3 regions of the Streptomyces sp. NBC_00377 genome follow, and region 3 is predicted to be linked to each of the others. Evidence: riboswitches for the same ligand, from Rfam matches in the RefSeq annotation. Region 3 holds a riboswitch; each other region holds the start of a gene.

Region 1 (6,253 bases), 3.8 Mb from region 3:
TACACCGCCCTCGCCGAGGTGTACGACGTCCGGCTCGCCGAGGCCGAGGAGACCATCGAGACCTCGCTCGCCACCCCGCGCGAGGCGGGCCAGCTCGGCACCGACGTGGGCCTGCCGATGCTGATGCTCTCCCGTCACTCGCTGGACCAGGAGGGGCAGCCCGTGGAGTGGGTGCGGTCGGTGTACCGGGGCGACCGGTACAAGTTCGTGGCCCGGCTCAAGAGGCCCACCGATTGAGGTGCTCTCCCGGCTGAAGGCCGGGAGATTCCCGCCCACCTTGCGGCAGCGGGCCTGACGCTCTCCGCGCCTTTGGCCCAACGATGGCCTCCACCACCGCCCTTATGGCGGAGCGCAGACCGAGATCAGAGGTAGAGGGTCTGTGGAGGGCCTTCCGCTGGGCTTATCCGTCACTTACATTGCCTGCGCATTACACCTGTGATCAAGGCGATCGAGTGAGGGGACGGAGCCGCCGATGTCAGAGACCCCGGAAGCGACCAGGGGGCCGGTGGTGACGCCTGTGCGCGTCGCCATCGCCCTCTGTCTGCTCGCGCCCTTCGTGGCGATGCTGTGGGTGGGTTCGTACGCGAAGGTGGACCCCGCGTTCATCGGGATCCCCTTCTTCTACTGGTACCAGATGCTGTGGGTACCGCTCTCCGCCGCGCTGACCGTGACCGCGTACAAACTGTGGCAGCGTGACCAGCGCGGCCGCGCGGGCGTCGCCCCTGCCTCCTCCCGTTCCTCCTCCCCGAAGGGCGGTGCGTCGGAGTGAAGGACGGCGTGAACGGCGTCGCGCTCGCCGTCTTCATCTTCTTCTTCCTGGCCGTCACGGTCATGGGCTTCCTGGCCGCGCGCTGGCGCAAGGCCGAGAACGACAGCCTCGACGAATGGGGCCTGGGCGGCCGGTCGTTCGGCACCTGGGTGACCTGGTTCCTGCTCGGCGGCGACCTGTACACCGCGTACACCTTCGTCGCCGTACCCGCGGCGATCTACGCGGCGGGCGCGGCCGGCTTCTTCGCGGTCCCGTACACGATCCTCGTCTACCCGCTGATCTTCACGTTCCTGCCCCGTCTGTGGTCGGTGTCCCACAAGCACGGCTATGTGACGACCTCGGACTTCGTGCGCGGCCGGTTCGGCTCGAAGGGCCTGTCGCTGGCGGTCGCCGTCACCGGCATCCTGGCCACGATGCCGTACATCGCCCTCCAACTGGTCGGCATCCAGGCCGTGCTCGACGTGATGGGGGTCGGCGGCGGCGAGAACACCAACTGGTTCGTGAAGGACCTGCCGCTGCTGATCGCGTTCGGCGTGCTGGCGGCCTACACCTACTCCTCGGGGCTGCGGGCCCCCGCGCTGATCGCATTCGTGAAGGACACGCTGATCTACATCGTCATCGCGGTGGCGATCATCTACATCCCGATCAAGCTGGGCGGTTTCGACGACATCTTCGCCAAGGCGGGCGAGGCGTTCAGCCAGACCAACCCGGCGACGGGCAAGCCGCGCGGCGCGCTGGCACCGGCGGACCCGGGCCAGTGGACGTACGCGACGCTGGCGTTGGGCTCGGCGCTTGCGCTGTTCATGTACCCGCACTCGATCACGGCGACGCTGTCGTCCCGCAGCCGTGAGGTGATCCGCCGCAACACCACGATCCTGCCGCTGTACTCCCTGATGCTGGGCCTGCTCGCACTGCTCGGCTTCATGGCGATCGCCGCCGGGGTCAAGGTCACCAACGGGCAGCTGGCGATCCCGCAGCTGTTCGAGGACATGTTCCCGTCGTGGTTCGCCGGGGTGGCGTTCGCCGCCATCGGCATCGGCGCGCTCGTGCCCGCGGCCATCATGTCGATCGCGGCCGCGAACCTCTTCACCCGCAACATCTACAAGGACTTCATCAAGCCGGACGCGACGCCCGCGCAGGAGACCAAGGTCTCCAAGCTGGTCTCGCTCCTGGTGAAGGTGGGCGCCCTGGTCTTCGTCCTCACCATGGACAAGACGGTGGCCATCAACTTCCAGCTGCTGGGCGGCATCTGGATCCTCCAGACGTTCCCGGCCCTGGTCGGCGGCCTGTTCACCCGCTGGTTCCACCGCTGGGCCCTGCTCGCCGGCTGGGCGGTCGGCATGGTCTACGGCACCTTCGCCGCGTACGGCGTCGCCTCCCCGACCCAGAAGCACTTCGGCGGCTCGTCCAAGGAGATCCCGGGCATCGGCGAGATCGGCTACATCGGTCTCACCGCGTTCGTGATCAACGTCGTCGTCACGGTGGTGCTCACCTTCGTCCTGAAGGCCGCCAAGGCCCCCGAGGGCATCGACGAGACCAAGCCGGAGGACTACACGGCGGACGCCGGCGACCCGGGCGTACAGGTGGAACTGCCACCGGCGACGGCGGGCACGTCCCACTAGGGCGTGTCCGACAATTCGCGTCGGATCAGCGCGCGGCGTCCGGTGCGGTGCATCGCAAGGCGGAGGATCGCCCGCGTACCGGATGTACTCGGGTGATCCGACAACGCAGCGTGGGGGCACCCCCCCGGCCGAAGGCCGGGGGAGTGCCGTGCCGGGCACCGCGCGCCCGGCGGGAAGTGTCGGACACGCCCCAGGCACCCGAGGCCGGCCGGACACCGTTCTGGTCCCGCGTCCGTCTGGCCATCGCGTCCCAGAAGCGGTCCAGTTCGCCGACCCGCATGCCGACCCGGTGCGGGGTCTTCCGGCGCAGCCCCCGGGGCAGCCAGCGCCGGACGCTGCTGGGCAGCAAGGCCTGCTGCTGACGGCAGAACGGCTCGCGGATCTCTCCCCGGGGCACACCGCCCCGGGGAGGGTACGGGCAGAGCTGGAACTTGCAGTCGGGCAGACAGGTCGTGCCCGGTGCGGGCGGGACGACGTGGTCGTTGCGGCCGCCCAGGTACGTGTGCGGGTGCCGTGGACGCCGGTTGGCCGCGTACTTGAAGCCGCCTCCATGGAACCACTCCCTCCGCAACCCGGGCGTCCGGCACACTCGGGGCCATGGACATCGTGATACGGCAGGCCGAGCCCGGCGAGTACGGGGTCCTCGGCGACCTCACCGCTCGTGCCTACCTCGACGACGGCCTGCTGGACTTCGGGGAGAGCGACGGGTATCTGCACGAGCTGAGGGACGTGGCGAAGCGGGTCGCCGCCGCCGAGGTTCTGGTGGCGGTGGACGGCGGGCGTCTTCTGGGCGGGGTCACGTTCGTTCCCGGTCCCGGTCCGATGGCCGACCTCGCGCGTCCCGGCGAGGCGGAGATCAGGATGCTCGCGGTCGGGCGGGCGGCGCGCGGCCGTGGGGCCGGCGAGGCCATGGTCCGCGCCTGCGTCGGGCGCGCCCGGGCCATGGAGGGCTGTACGGCCGTCGTCCTGTCGACCCAGCGCGCGATGCACGCCGCCCACCGCCTCTACGAACGCCTCGGTTTCGTCCGCACACCCGAGCGGGACTGGCGTCCCCTGCCGCACCTGGACGACATCACTCTCCTCGCCTACAAGTTGACGCTCTGAAACCACCGCGACACAACATCTGGGGGTGGCATGACGGGTGGGCACAAGATGTATGCTCATGCTCGCTGTCGCCGCAGGGGAATCCGGTGCGAATCCGGAACTGTCCCGCAACGGTGTACTCGCGTGCATCCATACCCATATGCGCACGCCTGTTCAGTCCGAGGTCCTGCCGACAGCGCGCCCGGCCGTCCGGTCCGGGTGCCCTGACGTCCGGGTCTCGCGGAGTGGGCCGGTGGACGCGACGCCCCCGCGCGCTCGTGTGCTGCCCCCTGCCCTGCGCCAGGCCCACCGCCGAGCGAGGGAGAGCCCCACGTGACCATCGCGCCAGCCGATCCGGTTCCGGTCACCGAGCCGGAGACCGACGGTCCCGGTACCGCGTTGCTGCGGACCCTGACCGAGCTGACCGCCGACCTGCCCGACGCCGACCCCGGCCGGGTCGCCGCCGTGGCCCTGCGCGGCCGGTCGGCACGGGCTGCCTCCGAGATCACCGCGGAGCTGCGCGAGCTGGCCACGGAGGGGGCGGCGGGTCTGATCTCCGAGGATCCCGCCTACTCGAAGCTGGCCGCCCGGCTGCTGACGATCAGCATCGCCGCGGAGGCGGCCTCCCAGGGCGTCACGTCGTTCACGGGATCGGTCGCCGTGGGCCACCGCGAGGGTCTGATCGCCGACCGCACCGCCGAGTTCGTGCGCGTCCACGCGGTCCGTCTCGACGCGCTGATCGACGAGCGGGCCGACGACCGCTTCGGCTACTTCGGGCTCCGCACGCTGCACAGCCGCTACCTCCTGCGGCACCCGATCACCCGCAAGGTCGTCGAGACGCCCCAGCACTTCCTGCTGCGCGTCGCCTGCGGCCTCGCCGAGGACGACACCCCCCGCTCGGTGGACGAGGTCGCCGCGCTCTACGGGCTGATGAGCCGCCTGGACTACCTCCCGTCCTCCCCCACGCTCTTCAACTCCGGCACCCGGCACCCCCAGATGTCGTCCTGCTACCTCCTCGACTCCCCGCTGGACGAGCTGGACTCCATCTACAACCGCTACCACCAGGTGGCCCGGCTGTCGAAGCACGCCGGCGGCATCGGGCTGTCGTACTCGCGGATCCGTTCCCGCGGTTCGCTGATCCGCGGCACCAACGGGCACTCCAACGGCATCGTCCCGTTCCTGAAGACGCTGGACGCCTCGGTCGCCGCGGTCAACCAGGGCGGCCGGCGCAAGGGCGCGGCCGCGGTCTACCTGGAGACCTGGCACTCCGACATCGAGGAGTTCCTGGAGCTGCGGGACAACACCGGTGAGGACGCCCGCCGCACGCACAACCTGAACCTCGCGCACTGGATCCCGGACGAGTTCATGCGCCGGGTCGACGCCGACGGGCCGTGGTCGCTGTTCTCCCCGGCCGACGTGCCGGAGCTGGTCGACCTGTGGGGCGAGGAGTTCGACGCGGCCTACCGGTCGGCCGAGGCGAAGGGGCTGGCGAAGAAGAGCATCCCCGCCCGTGACCTCTACGGCCGCATGATGCGCACCCTGGCGCAGACCGGCAACGGCTGGATGACCTTCAAGGACGCGGCCAACCGCACCGCCAACCAGACCGCCGAGCCGGGCCATGTCGTCCACTCCTCCAACCTGTGCACGGAGATCCTGGAGGTCACGGACGACGGCGAGACAGCGGTCTGCAACCTGGGTTCGGTGAACCTGGGCGCGTTCGTCGACACGGCGGCCGGCGCGATCGACTGGGAGCGGCTGGACGAGGCCGTCCGCACGGCCGTCACCTTCCTCGACCGGGTCGTCGACATCAACTTCTACCCGACCGAGCAGGCGGGCCGCTCCAACGCCCGCTGGCGGCCGGTCGGTCTGGGTGCGATGGGTCTCCAGGACGTCTTCTTCAAACTGCGCCTCCCCTTCGGCTCGCCCGAGGCCAAGGCCCTCTCCACCCGTATCGCCGAGCGCGTCATGCTCGCCGCGTACGAGGCGTCCGCCGGCCTGGCCGAGCGCAACGGCCCGCTGCCGGCCTGGGAGAAGACCCGCACAGCCAGGGGCGTGCTGCACCCGGACCACTACGGCGTCGAGTTCACCTGGCCCGAGCGCTGGGCGGCCCTGCGCGAGCGGATCGCGCGGACCGGCCTGCGCAACTCCCTGCTCCTCGCCATCGCGCCCACCGCGACCATCGCGTCCATCGCGGGCGTGTACGAGTGCATCGAGCCGCAGGTGTCCAACCTGTTCAAGCGCGAGACGCTGTCCGGCGAGTTCCTCCAGGTCAACTCCTACCTGGTGAACGACCTCAAGGAGCTCGGCGTCTGGGACGCCCGGACCCGCGAGGCGCTGCGCGAATCCAGTGGCTCGGTGCAGGACTTCGCGTGGATCCCGGACGACGTCCGTGCGCTGTACCGCACGGCGTGGGAGATCCCGCAGCGCGCCCTGATCGACATGGCCGCCGCCCGCACCCCGTATCTGGACCAGGCCCAGTCCCTGAACCTGTTCCTGGAGACGCCGACCATCGGCAAGCTCTCCTCGATGTACGCGTACGCCTGGAAGTCGGGTCTGAAGACGACGTACTACCTGCGTTCCCGTCCGGCGACCCGTATCGCCCGCGCGGCCCGGGCCACCGTCCCCCTTCAGCAGGTGACCGAGGCCGACGCCGTCGCCTGCTCCCTTGAGAACCCCGAGTCCTGCGAGGCCTGCCAGTAATGACCACCGCACCTGAGAAGAGCGAGAAGAACCTTCTCGACCCGGGCTTCGAGCTGACCCTGCGCCCCATGCGCTATCC
Region 2 (6,253 bases), 5.1 Mb from region 3:
TCGGCGGCGCGGCGGGATGGGACCGCGACGGGGAGATCGTCTGGCCTCTGGCGGGATCGTACGCTCGAGTCCGAGGAGACCTGCCGCGCTCGCAACTGGTGGCAGTTGCCGTCGCGACCACGGTCACCTCCGGGCGTCCGGAGGTCAGAGCGCCGTCGGGACTCTCAGTGATATCGACGGGCCCCACGCGCACGCATGTCCTGCGCGAGGCGCGTTACGGCTCGGACGAAGTGGGTGAGTCCAAGGAACTCTCCACTGGCCTGACGTTCACCGGCGTGGCCCGCTGCGGCGGAATCGAGGACCAGTTGCACTCCGTGGGTAGGCAGTCCGCTGGCAAGGTGCACGGCAAGCCCGCCATCGTGACCACGGGACTCGGCGGCAACGCCGTGCTGGCCTGGGAGCCTGAGCCCGGCCTCGTCGCCTACGTCGGCTACAGCGGTGCCGTCCTCGACGACGACGCCGTCGCCGCCCTGCGCCGTATTGCCGAGCGCACCCGTCTGCTCAGCCCACGGCAGTGGCGGGACACCCGTCCTACGACACTCGACCAGGTGAACGACTTCGGTTGACCTGCCCTGGTCAGCGGCAGCAGTGACCACCGGAACATGCCATCAGGCGGGCATCCTCTGCACGAAACCCAGCGGCCACCTGAACACCGCCCACCCCCGAAACGTACTAAGGGCACTAGCAGTTGGCACCCACGCGGCGCCGCTTCGGCGCTTCGTACGCCGAGGCGGAGCCAGCAGTGCGGGACCGCCGTGTTCGGACGACCGGGAAGGTGAAGATGGGAACTCTGGCGCTCAGCTGGACCTTGGCGGTGATCGCCGCCCTGGTGGCCGCTGTCAGTGCGGTCCGAGTGGCAACCACGAGCGGTGAGGCCCGGTTCGCGGCGGGTGGTGACCTGCTGATGGGGCTTTGTATGGCCGCCATGGCGCTGCCGGCGACGGTCGGCTGGTACGCGGGCTACGGCATGGGGTGGGCGGTGGCGTTCGGCGTCCTTGGGCTCGGCGCCGTGGCGATGGCGGTCAAGCACACGCGCACGTGCGGGTGGAAGCACGGCCGCCACTGGGTCCACCTCATCGTCGGCAGCGTCGGCATGGTGATCATGACGCTCGCCATGACGAGCACGTCATCCGGACCGGTGCTCGCCCTGGGCGGCTCCTCCATGGCCAACATGCCGGGTATGGAGAACACCGCGAGCACGACCGGAGCACACGGGATGGCCGGGATGGACTCCATGGAGGGGATGGGCTCCATGCCGGGCATGGACATGTCCGGCATGGCGCATTCCGCTGCCGCCGCAGGTTCGTCCTCCGGATCCGGTTCAGCGTGGCGGTTCGTGATCGCGGCACTCGCTGTGTACTTCCTGCTGTCCATCGGCGCGTCCGTGTGGGCCAAGATCCGCGGCACGAACGACAAGGGCCCCAGGGCGAATACCAAATTCAGCCCGGTCCGCTGGCTGCTCGCCATGCCGGACACGGTGTTCGTCTTTCTGGCGTCGCTGACGATCTCGGTGTGGGACAAGAGCAGGACGGCGCAGCAGTCGAGGCATGGCCGGCGCCGCAAGCTCGGAGCCGCCCCGGACGCGGCGCTGGCCGCGCACATCGGCATGGGCGGGACCATGTCCGCGATGCTGCTGATGATGGCCGCGTGACAGCCGACCGGCGCTGACCGGCTCGATCGTCTGCTCCTGGAATCAGCTCCGGATCTGTGTAGCAGGTTCATATTCGGGCTCTGGAGCGGCGAGAACGGACCCACGCGATCCGCGTGCCCGGTCGGGCTCGGACTCCGCGAGTGCCGTCCAAGGGGCAGGTCGGATGTCGCCGGCACAGCTCCGCAGGCGTGCCCTCCCGTTGACACGCGAAGCAGCTTCCGTTCCGCCGCTCGCGCCTCCGTCTACACCTGCCGCCCGAACATGACCGGGCGCTCTGGTCTTCCGCTGAACCGCCCAAGCCCTCGGTCGGCGCCCAGCCCTGACGCGGACGCCGACCGAGGTCACGCCATCGAGGCGTCAGGCCACGGGCACGGTGGATGCCGCGGGCACGCCCGCCTCCGTCCGGCCGTGGGCCGCCCGGAGGCCGAGGAGCCCGAAGCCCACCGCCAGCCCGCCCCAGAGCAGGACCATGGACGCGGCCGAGAGCACCCGGAAGTCCCACACCAGCGTGGCGGGGGCGGTCACGGCGTCAGGGTTGTCCGGCAGTGCGAACAGTGACGCCAGCGCGGCGAGCACGATGGCCGTCACGGCCAGCTGACGCAGTGGCGCCGGACGGCCGCGCTCCGCCAGCCACCCGTGGATGCGCCAGGCCAGGACGACGGCGATCACGCCGATGCCGATGGCCGCGAGGCACGCGTTGACGCGGGTGTCGATCGTTCCCGGATCACCCACGCCCGGCGGATTGGCCGGGTAGCGGAGGAAGGGCAGCAGCCAGACCCCGGTGAATCCGGCGCCCGCCAGCATCAACGACCGGCGCCAGGGCGCGGCGTCCGGATCCCGGCGATGCAGGATCGCGTACACGATGGCGAAGAGGACCCCGATCGCCGCTCCGGTGAGGGCGGTGGCCACCAGGAGGCCGGCGTGCTGCGTAGGGCGGGAGAAGATCTCGGCCGCGGCCGATCCGCGGCCGCTCGCTTCCTCACGGGCCGCCTCCAGTCGCACCGCCTTGTCCAGTACCGGCTCGGCAAGCAGCCACGAGAATCCTCCGCTGACCACGCCGGCGGCTCCACCCGCGAGCGCGCCGCGCCCGAGCAGGGACAGAAGTGATGTCACGGTCGCCCCTCTCAGTGGCAGGGGGCACCGAGGAGGTGCCGCCCGTCGTGGGCGAACTCGTGGACGTAGTTGGCGGATGCCGCGACCTTGCCGAGCATCGGCGACAGCAGCGCGCCCTGGTCCAGGAAAATCGCGTCCAGTGCGACCAGGGCGAGGATCACCGCCGCGGCGGCTATCAGCCCGTCTCGCAGCGGGTGGACGACCAGCCCTGTGGCCGGTCGCGCCTCGGTGACAGCCGAAGCACTCATGGAACCTCCTCGCGGGGTGCACGCGCCCCGCCGTTCAGGAGGACGACGGGTCAGTGTCTGACTCCCGGGGCGACCCCGGTCACAGTGGCGGGACCGTCCCGGATTCTCACCGGGTTCCTGCTCACCGTCGCCTCGATGTGAAGTTGTCACCGCAGGTCGCGGCGCCTACTAAGTAAATTAGCGAACTGGACGCCTTTCAAACACATCGTGTGGGCAGGACCACAGGTAGCGGAAATACCCTGGGGGGGTATAGTGTTCTCATCGTCGGGCGGGGCTGAGGAAGCGGCGCCCCTCCCGGACGAATGACACCCACGCACCCAGACCTGAGGAAGTAGCCATGACCACCGAGACGAACACCAGCACGAGCTCCTGCTGCGGCTCTGGCGGCTCCTGCGGCTCCGGCGCCACGTCCGACGTCCAGATCGAGGGAACTGGCGCCACCACCACCGCCTACAAGGTGTCCGGCATGACCTGCGGCCACTGCGAGGGGGCCGTCTCGAAGGAGATCTCCGCGCTGGACGGCGTCACCGCGGTCACCGCCGTCGCCAAGACCGGAGAGGTGACCGTCACCTCCGCCGCCGCGCTCGACGAGGAGGCCGTCCGCGCCGCCGTCGACGAGGCGGGCTACGAGCTCGTCGGCCGCGCCTGACGGCTCAATCCGGGCCCACTCCGCCCGGACACGCGAATTCCTCCCCGCGCCGGGACGTACCGCTCCGCTGATACGGACGCCGTACGTCCCGGCCTCCCCCTGGAGATACGCACATGACCAGCACGGCTCCCGAGAAGGCCTCCCTCGACACAGCGCCCGCGCCCACCTTGGCGGTCGAGCTCTCCATCGGCGGCATGACCTGCGCCTCGTGCGCAGCCCGCATCGAGAAGAAGCTCAACCGCATGGACGGGGTCACCGCCACCGTGAACTACGCCACCGAGAAGGCGAGGGTCTCGTTCCCGGCAGACGTCGAGGTCGCCGACCTCATCGCCACCGTGGAGAAGACCGGCTACACCGCCGAGGAGCCGCCACCGCCGCCATCCGCCACGGCCGACGAGGGCGAGACCCAGGCCGCTCCCGCCGCGGACGGTGAACTCCTGTCGCTGCGGCAGCGGCTGTACGTGTCGCTGGTGCTCACCGTGCCCGTAGTCCTGATGGCGATGGTGCCGGCCCTGCAGTTCGACAACTGGCAGTGGCTGTCGCTGACTCTGGCGGCCCCGGTCGTCGTCTGGGGAGCCTTCCCCTTCCACAAGGCCGCGTGGACCAACGCCCGGCACGGCGCCGCGACCATGGACACGCTGGTGTCCATCGGCACGCTCGCCGCGTTCGGCTGGTCGGTGTGGGCACTGTTCTGGGGACACGCCGGAATGCCAGGGATGCGGCACGGCTTCGATTTCACCATCTCCCGTGGTGACGGATCGTCCTCGATCTATCTGGAGGCCGCGGCCGGGGTGACGACGTTCATCCTCGCCGGGCGGTATCTGGAGGCTCGCGCCAAGAGGAAGTCGGGCGCGGCCCTGCGGGCCCTGCTGGAGCTGGGCGCCAAGGACGTCTCCGTGCTGCGGGCCGGCCAGGAAGTACGTATCCCTGTCGCGCAGTTGGCCGTAGGTGACCGGTTCGTCGTACGCCCCGGCGAGAAGATCGCGACCGACGGCACCGTCATCGAGGGCGCGTCCGCGGTCGACGCCTCCATGCTGACCGGTGAGTCGGTGCCGGTGGACGTGACTGTCGGCGACGCCGTGACCGGCGCAACCGTCAACGCGGGCGGCCGTCTCGTCGTCGAGGCCACCCGCGTCGGCACCGACACCCAGCTCGCCCGGATGGCGAAGCTGGTCGAGGACGCACAGAACGGCAAGGCCGAGGTGCAACGGCTCGCCGACCGGATCTCCGGGATCTTCGTGCCGGTGGTCATCTTCATCGCCATCGCCACGTTCGGGGTGTGGTTCGGGGCCACCGGCGACACCGTCGCCGCCTTCACCGCCGCCATCTCCGTCCTGATCATCGCCTGCCCCTGCGCGCTCGGGCTCGCCACCCCGACCGCGCTCATGGTCGGCACCGGGCGTGGGGCTCAGCTCGGAATTCTGATCAAGGGCCCCGAGGTCCTGGAGTCCACGCGTCGCGTCGACACCGTCGTCCTGGACAAGACCGGCACGGTCACCACGGGCCGCATGCAGTTGCAGGACGTCTTCACCGCACCCGGTGTGGACAAGGACGAACTGCTGCGGCTGGCCGGCTCGTTGGAGCACGCTTCGGAGCACCCCATCGCCCAGGCGATCGCGGCCGGTGCAGCCGAGCGGGTCGGGAGGCTGCCGGTGCCGGAGAACTTCGAGAACGTCGTCGGCCTCGGCGTCCAGGGCGTCGTCGACGGACACGCGGTGCTCGTCGGCCGCGAGAAGCTCCTCAAGGAATGGGCCATCGAACTGCCCCGGGAGCTGGCCGAGTCCAAAGCCGCCGCGGAGGCAGAGGGACGTACGGCGGTCGCCGTCGCCTGGGACGGCCAGGCACGCGGTGTCCTCACCGTCGCCGACGCGATCAAGGACACGAGCGCGGAGGCCGTGGCTGAGCTGCGTCGACTGGGCCTGAAGCCGGTTTTGCTGACCGGCGACAACCAGCTCGTCGCCGAGTCCGTGGCCAAGGCCGTCGGTATCGACGAGGTGATCGCCGAGGTCCTGCCCCAGGACAAGGTGGACGTGGTCAAGCGGCTGCAGAGCGAGGGCCGTACGGTCGCCATGGTCGGTGACGGTGTCAACGACGCGGCCGCTCTCGCCACCGCCGACCTCGGCCTGGCGATGGGCACGGGCACCGACGCGGCGATCGAGGCCGGCGACCTGACCCTCGTACGCGGTGACCTGCGGGTGGCCGCCGACGCGATCCGTCTGTCCCGCAGGACCCTGGCCACCATCAAGGGCAACCTGTTCTGGGCCTTCGGCTACAACGTCGCCGCGCTGCCGCTTGCCGCCTTCGGCATGCTCAACCCGATGATCGCCGGCGCCGCGATGGCATTCTCCTCCGTCTTCGTGGTGACCAACAGCCTGCGGCTGCGGTCCTTCAAGTAGGCCCCTTACGTAACGCCGTTGACCGAGGCGCCCGGCTCCTGCCGGACGCCTCGGTTTCTTGGTAGGTCTCGCGAAGACGGCCGACCCGCCGTGGAGGCCGGGGCCTCACGGTCAACGAGCCGACGCAGCCTCTGTGTTCGCCGCAACACGACGGCGCAAGGAGTGGGGGGCGCGGGCAAGCTGAAGGTGCGCGCAC
Region 3 (6,253 bases):
GCCGCGGGGTCGGGATTCCACATGGCGCCGTGCGGGGCGTGGCGGACGGTGTGCAGGGTGACCAGCTCGGGGCGGCGGGCGGCGAGGCGGCGTGAGGCGCTCCAGGGAGCGACGGCGTCGTCGGGGCCGTGCAGCACGAGGGTCGGGACCTTCAGCCGGCCGGGGTCGGCGGCCGTGTCGGCGTGACCACCGGGGCCCCGGCCTCCGGGGCCGGTGTGCAGGCCGGTGCGGCCCTCGGCGGCGCGGACGGCCAGCGGCAGCAGCGCGCCGGGGGTGTGCCGGGCGGCGGCGAGGGCGCGCACCGTCGTCCGCCAGTCGAGGACCGGGGAGTCCAGCACCAGCCCGGAGACGATGTCGCGCAGCCCGGAGTCGGCGGCGGCGCGCAGCGCCATGGTGGCCCCGGTGGACCAGCCGAGCAGGACGACGCGTCGGGCGCCGTGCCGGACGGCGTACCGCATCGCGGCGTCCAGGTCGCGCCACTCGGTCTCGCCCAGGTGGTTGAGGCCGTCCGGGGAACGGGGTGCGCCGAGGTCGCCGCGGTGGGCCAGGGCGAGCACGGGGAAGTGGCGGCGGTGCAGGAAGCCCATGAGGTTCAGGGCGTGTTCCCGGGTGGTGCCCAGGCCGTGCACGGCGATCACCCAGGTGTTGCGCGCCCCGGGTACGAACCAGGCGGGCAGGTTGCCCAGCTCGCCCGGGATGTCGACGTCGGCGTGGTCGAGCCCGAGGGCGCTGGAGGGGTTGCCGACATGGAGGTTGGGGGTGAGCCAGACCGCGTCGCCGGGGTTCAGGCTGCCGTGGGTGACCCGCTCCAGGCGGCGCACGACGGTGTCGGCGGAGTGCGGGGCGGTGGGCAGGAGGGGGCCCAGGACCGCGTGGGAGCCCTTGCCGGAGAGGCCGTAGGTGCCGGGGCGCAGCGTGGCCAGGTCACGGGTGAGGGTGATCTGGCCGGCGGCCGTGCCGTGCACGGTGAGCCGGGGTTCGGTGGGCAGGGGCCGGCCGGGCGGTGCCTTCAGCGCGGCGTCGCTGGCCAGCCGGCCGGCGGCGACGCTGGCGGCTCCCGCGGCCAGGGCTGCGGTGACGGCGGCGGCCGTCGCTCTGACAGTGCGCACGCGTCCAGTGTCCTGGCCCGCCCTCCTCCCGGCCAGTGGTGGAGCCCGGCCGAAGGGGCCCGGGGGCAGGCGCGGCCGGGCGCGGCCGGGTGAGGACCGCTCGTCCGCGCCTGTCCGGGCGGCCGGGCGGCGGGTCAGTGGCGCTGCCCGTACCCGCGCAGCCGTTCGCCCGCCTCCCCGATCTGTTCCTCCGTCAGGAGCGAGGGGCTCAGGCCCGGTACCGACGCGGCCGTCAGCCACAGGCGGCACATCCACTCCAGTTGGGCCGTGCGGTCGTAGGCCTGGTCGAGGGTGGTGCCGTGGGTGAGCGTGCCGTGGTTCTGAAGGAGGCAGCCACTGCGTCCTTCGAGCGCCCGGAGCACGTTCTCGGCCAACTCGTCGGTGCCGTAGAGCGCGTAGGGGGCGACCCGGACCGGGCCGCCGAGCGCGCCCGCCATGTAGTGGACCCTGGGGAGCTCGGTGACGAGGGTCGAGACGGCGGTCGCGTGGACGGCGTGGGTGTGGACGATCGCTTCGGCGTCCGTGGTGCGGTAGACGGCCAGGTGCATGGGCAGCTCGCTCGTCGGGCGCAGGCCGCCGAGCACCTGCCGGCCGGTGAGGTCGACGCCCGTCACGTCGTCCGGGGTGAGCCGGTCGTAGGGCACGCCCGACGGGGTGACCAGCACGGTGTCGCCGACACGTACCGAGACGTTGCCCGAGGTGCCGACGACCAGCCGGTCGGCCACGGTGCGGCGGGCCGCCGTCACGAGCGCCTCCCAGGCCCGTGCCTCCTCGGGGACGGCGTGTCTGCCGCGCCGCCCGTCCGTGCCCGGTACGCCGTCCCGGTGATCCCGGGTGTCCCCCTGCTCGCGTCGCTGCTCAGCCATGCCGCGATCCTGCCAGGAGCCGCAGGGGGCTGCCGCCGGCCGTGGGTGTGCGGGCCGGAAAGCGGCCGCCTCGCTGTTCCCGGCCGCCTGCTGCGCCGCCCTGCCGGAGGGGAGCTCGGACACGGAGCCCGGGACACGTCGTTTCGTACACGACGGGCGCGGACCCGACACGACGACAGGGGCCTCATGCACGAGGGCGGCGGTCCCGTCATGCGGTGGCTGCGGCCGCGAAGGCGGTGGCGTCGGCCGGCGCCGGGACGGCGGGATCGCCGCACGGACGGGCAGCCGCTCCCAGGGGGTCGGTGCGCCGCGGATCACGCCCTGTGGGCGGCCCGTCACGGGGTGACCGATGTCTCTCGGGGTGCCGTTGGAGCGAGCCGTCGGGGTTCGCGAAAGGCAGGCGTCCGTACGGCGCTTGCCCCGTCCCGCGCCGGGTGCCGGGGCGCTCCCGCCGACCCCCTCGCACGGACACCCGGACGCCCTGCTCAGTTCATCTTCCGTTCACCCAGATTGCCTACGGTCGACCTGCCAATGACTTCGAACGATTGCCTGGGTAAATGGAAAGCTTCTCGCTGATCCTCGCGATTGTGGTCGTAACCGCACTCGCGTTCGATTTCACGAACGGTTTCCACGACACCGCCAACGCGATGGCCACCACCATCTCGACCGGTGCACTCAAGCCCAAGGTCGCGGTGGCCATGTCCGCCGCGCTGAACCTTGTGGGCGCTTTCCTCTCGGTGGAGGTCGCCAACACGATCTCCAAGGGTCTCGTCGACGAGACCGGCATCCGTCCCGAGGTCATCTTCGCCGCCCTGGTCGGCGCGATCCTCTGGAACCTGCTGACCTGGCTGGTGGGCCTGCCCTCCAGTTCCTCGCACGCCCTGATGGGCGGTCTGATCGGCGCCACCATCGCCTCGGCCGGTACGGGCGCGGTGCACGGTGACGCCCTGGTCACCAAGGTGCTGATCCCGGCGATCGCGGCACCGATCGTCGCGGGAGTCGCGGCGATGCTCGCGACCCGCCTGTCCTACACCCTCGGCAAGAAGGCCGACGGCAAGGCGGCGGCCAAGGGCTACCGCACGGGCCAGATCGCCTCGGCCGGCCTGGTGTCCCTCGCGCACGGCACCAACGACGCGCAGAAGACGATGGGCATCATCACCCTGGCCCTGGTCGCCGGCGGCGCCGTGGCCCCCGACTCCGACCCGCCCACCTGGGTCATCCTCTCCGCCGGCATGGCCATCGCCCTCGGCACCTACCTCGGCGGCTGGCGCATCATCCGCACCATGGGCAAGGGCCTGACCGACCTCCAGCCGCAGCAGGGCTTCGCCGCCCAGACCAGCGCGGCCACGGTCATCCTGGCCTCCTCCCACCTCGGTTTCTCCCTCTCCACCACCCACTCGGTCTCCGGTGCGGTGATGGGCGCGGGACTGGGCCGCAAGGGCGGTGTGGTCCGCTGGTCGACGGCGACCCGCATGTTCGTCGCCTGGGGTCTGACGCTCCCGGCCGCGGCCCTGGTGGGCGCGCTCGCCGAGTCCGTCACCGACCTCGGCGACTGGGGCACGGCCGTCGTCGCGGTCTTCCTGATCGCCTCCAGCGCGGCCATCTGGAAGATCTCCCGGCGCGAGGTCGTCGACGCCTCGAACGTCAACGCGGCCGAGGAGCCGGCGGGCGTCATCACGACGGCGATCGCCGTCGTCACCCCGCCGCCCGTGGGCATCCTCGCCGAGGACCTCGCCACGGACCTGACGGCCACGATCCCCGGCCCCGCCGTCGAGCCCGCGACCCCCGCCGCTCCCCCGGCCGCGGCCGTCTGAGTCCGCGCACCCGGTACGAAGGAAGAGAAGCAGCATGAAGATCGACTGGGCAGCCCTGGGCTCCGTCTTCGGCGTCAGCCTCGTGGTCACCGTGGGCCTCGTGGCCCTGTTCACCCTCGGCGTCATGGGCCTGTCGCGGCAGGAACGGGCGACGGCCGAGGGCGGCTCGGCCACCCTCGCGGTGACCGGCGCGTACGCGTGCTTCGCGGCCTGCGCGGCGGCGGTGGCCTACGGGATCTCACTGATCGTCGCCTGACACATCACATCGACGAGCGAGGGGTGCGGGACGGATCACCGTCCCGCACCCCTCGTTCGTCGTGACCCGTTGCCTGTGACCCCGCCGATCGGGCCCGTGTGGGGTTCTGCACACTCTCCCCCCGCAGGTCAACAGCAAGTTGACGGCCCTTCCGGGCCCGTGGTGGACTGCCCGGGCCATGTACGGCGGCAGAAGAGGAAGCCGGTGTGAATCCGGCGCGGTCCCGCCACTGTCACCGGGGTAGAAACCCCCGGGAGCCAGGAACTCTCGCCGCCGGTCTCGTCGAACCAGGGCGTGGACACCCTGAGTGAGGACATATCGCCATGCTCGCTGGGCCGTTGAGGTACCCCGCAAGGTCGCTGCCCGACCGCACGGCCGGCTGAGCCGATGCGTGCCGATCGCCTCTACGCGTACGGCGCCGCCACCGGCCTTCTGGGCGACCTGCTGCTCGGCGATCCGCGCCGCGGGCATCCGGTCGCCGCGTTCGGGCGGGCCGCCGGCGCCGTGGAGCGGCTGCTGTGGCGTGACCACCGGGGATGGGGCGCCCTCCACGCCGTCGTCTGCGCCGGTGGGGCCGCGGGCCTGGGAGCCGTGGCCGAGAAGGCCGTACGGCGCTCCCCCGCCGCTTCCGTCGCTCTCGTCTCCGCCGCCGCCTGGGCCGTCGTCGGGGGCAGTTCCCTCGTCCGCGAGGCCCGGGCCGTCGGACGGGCCCTCGAGGCGGGGGATCTCGAGGCCGCCCGGGAGCGGCTGCCCCATCTGTGCGGACGTGACCCGCAGGCACTGGACGCCGACGGGATCGCCCGCGCGGTCGTGGAGTCCGTCGCCGAGAACACCTCCGACGCCGTCGTGGGTGCCCTGGTGTGGGGCGCCGTGGGCGGGGTGCCGGGGCTGCTGGGGTTCCGGGCCGTCAACACCCTGGACGCCATGGTCGGGCACCGCTCGCCGAGGTATCTGCGCTACGGGTGGGCCGCCGCCCGCCTCGACGACGTCGCCGGCTGGCCCGGAGCCCGGCTGACCGCCGCGCTCGCCGCCGTCGCCGGGGACGATCCGCGGGGCGCGCTGCGCGCCTGGCGTGCCGACGCCCGCCGGCATCCGAGTCCCAACGCGGGGCCGGTGGAGGCGTCCTTCGCGGGCGCCCTGGGAGTGCGGCTGGGCGGGACCCTGTCGTACGCCGGGCGGGTGGAACACCGGCCCGTCCTGAACGGGACCGCCGGGCGGCCCGTCGTCGTCCGCGACATCGAACGCGCCGCACGGCTCTCCCGCCGCGTCGGCCTGCTCGCGCTCGGCGTGACCGTCGCCGCGCGAGCGGTCACCCCACGCGTCGCCGCCACGCGCTCCGTCACGAAGGACCCATTGAAGGGCGGTACGTCATGAGCGGGGGTCCGGGCGGAGGTCTCCTCGTCGCCGGCACCACCTCCGACGCCGGCAAGAGCGTCGTCACGGCCGGTATCTGCCGGTGGCTGGTGCGGCAGGGGGTGAAGGTCGCACCGTTCAAGGCACAGAACATGTCCCTCAACTCGTTCGTGACGCGGGAGGGCGCCGAGATCGGGCGGGCGCAGGCCATGCAGGCGCAGGCCTGCCGGGTGGAGCCGACCGCGCTGATGAACCCCGTGCTGCTCAAGCCGGGCGGAGAGCAGAGCAGCCAGGTCGTGCTGCTCGGCAAGCCGGTGGGCGAGATGAGCGCCCGTGGCTACCACGGCGGGCGGCAGCAACGGCTCCTCGGAACCGTTCTCGACTGCCTCGCCGAGTTGCGGGGCACGTATGACGCGGTGATCTGTGAGGGGGCGGGCAGTCCGGCCGAGATCAACCTGCGGCGGACCGACATCGTGAACATGGGGATCGCGCGCGGCGCGCGGCTGCCCGTGCTCGTCGTCGGCGACATCGACCGCGGGGGCGTCTTCGCCTCCTTCTTCGGGACCGTCGCCCTGCTCTCGCCCGAGGACCAGGAGCTGGTCGCCGGGTTCCTGGTCAACAAGTTCCGGGGGGACGTCTCCCTGCTGGAGCCGGGCCTGGACATGCTGCACGGGCTCACCGGCCGGCGGACCTACGGCGTACTGCCGTTCCGGCACGGGCTGGGGATCGACGAGGAGGACGGCCTGAGGGTGTCGCTGCGGGGGACCGTGCGGGAGTCGAACACCGCCCCGCCCGTCGGTGAGGACGTGCTGCGGGTCGCCGTCTGCGCGGTGCCGCTCATGTCCAACTTCACGG

What was found. Region 3 has a riboswitch for cobalamin ahead of OHS71_RS31410 (cobalamin biosynthesis protein). Riboswitches for the same ligand answer to the same signal wherever they lie in the genome.
Region 1: another riboswitch for cobalamin. It lies ahead of OHS71_RS14455 (ribonucleoside-diphosphate reductase subunit alpha); the one in region 3 lies ahead of OHS71_RS31410 (cobalamin biosynthesis protein).
Region 2: another riboswitch for cobalamin. It lies ahead of OHS71_RS08795 (hypothetical protein); the one in region 3 lies ahead of OHS71_RS31410 (cobalamin biosynthesis protein).

Annotation. Positions count from the first base shown of each region.
Region 1 is NZ_CP107958.1:3,232,596-3,238,848, forward strand. Features, by position in the region: gene OHS71_RS14435 (GntR family transcriptional regulator) at 1-237, shown strand, start outside; gene OHS71_RS14440 (DUF3311 domain-containing protein) at 473-769, shown strand; gene mctP (monocarboxylate uptake permease MctP) at 766-2,391, shown strand; gene OHS71_RS14450 (GNAT family N-acetyltransferase) at 2,989-3,495, shown strand; cobalamin riboswitch at 3,548-3,683, shown strand; gene OHS71_RS14455 (ribonucleoside-diphosphate reductase subunit alpha) at 3,808-6,174, shown strand; gene OHS71_RS14460 (ribonucleotide-diphosphate reductase subunit beta) at 6,174-6,253, shown strand, end outside.
Region 2 is NZ_CP107958.1:1,972,717-1,978,969, forward strand. Features, by position in the region: gene OHS71_RS08780 (hypothetical protein) at 1-566, shown strand, start outside; gene OHS71_RS08785 (DUF5134 domain-containing protein) at 782-1,651, shown strand; gene OHS71_RS08790 (CbtA family protein) at 2,009-2,764, opposite strand; gene OHS71_RS08795 (hypothetical protein) at 2,776-3,012, opposite strand; cobalamin riboswitch at 3,044-3,189, opposite strand; gene OHS71_RS08800 (heavy-metal-associated domain-containing protein) at 3,350-3,661, shown strand; gene OHS71_RS08805 (heavy metal translocating P-type ATPase) at 3,775-6,057, shown strand.
Region 3 is NZ_CP107958.1:7,077,398-7,083,650, reverse strand. Features, by position in the region: gene OHS71_RS31430 (alpha/beta hydrolase) at 1-1,109, opposite strand, end outside; gene OHS71_RS31425 (class II aldolase/adducin family protein) at 1,244-1,975, opposite strand; gene OHS71_RS31420 (inorganic phosphate transporter) at 2,533-3,789, shown strand; gene OHS71_RS31415 (hypothetical protein) at 3,824-4,045, shown strand; cobalamin riboswitch at 4,192-4,331, shown strand; gene OHS71_RS31410 (cobalamin biosynthesis protein) at 4,433-5,419, shown strand; gene OHS71_RS31405 (cobyric acid synthase) at 5,416-6,253, shown strand, end outside.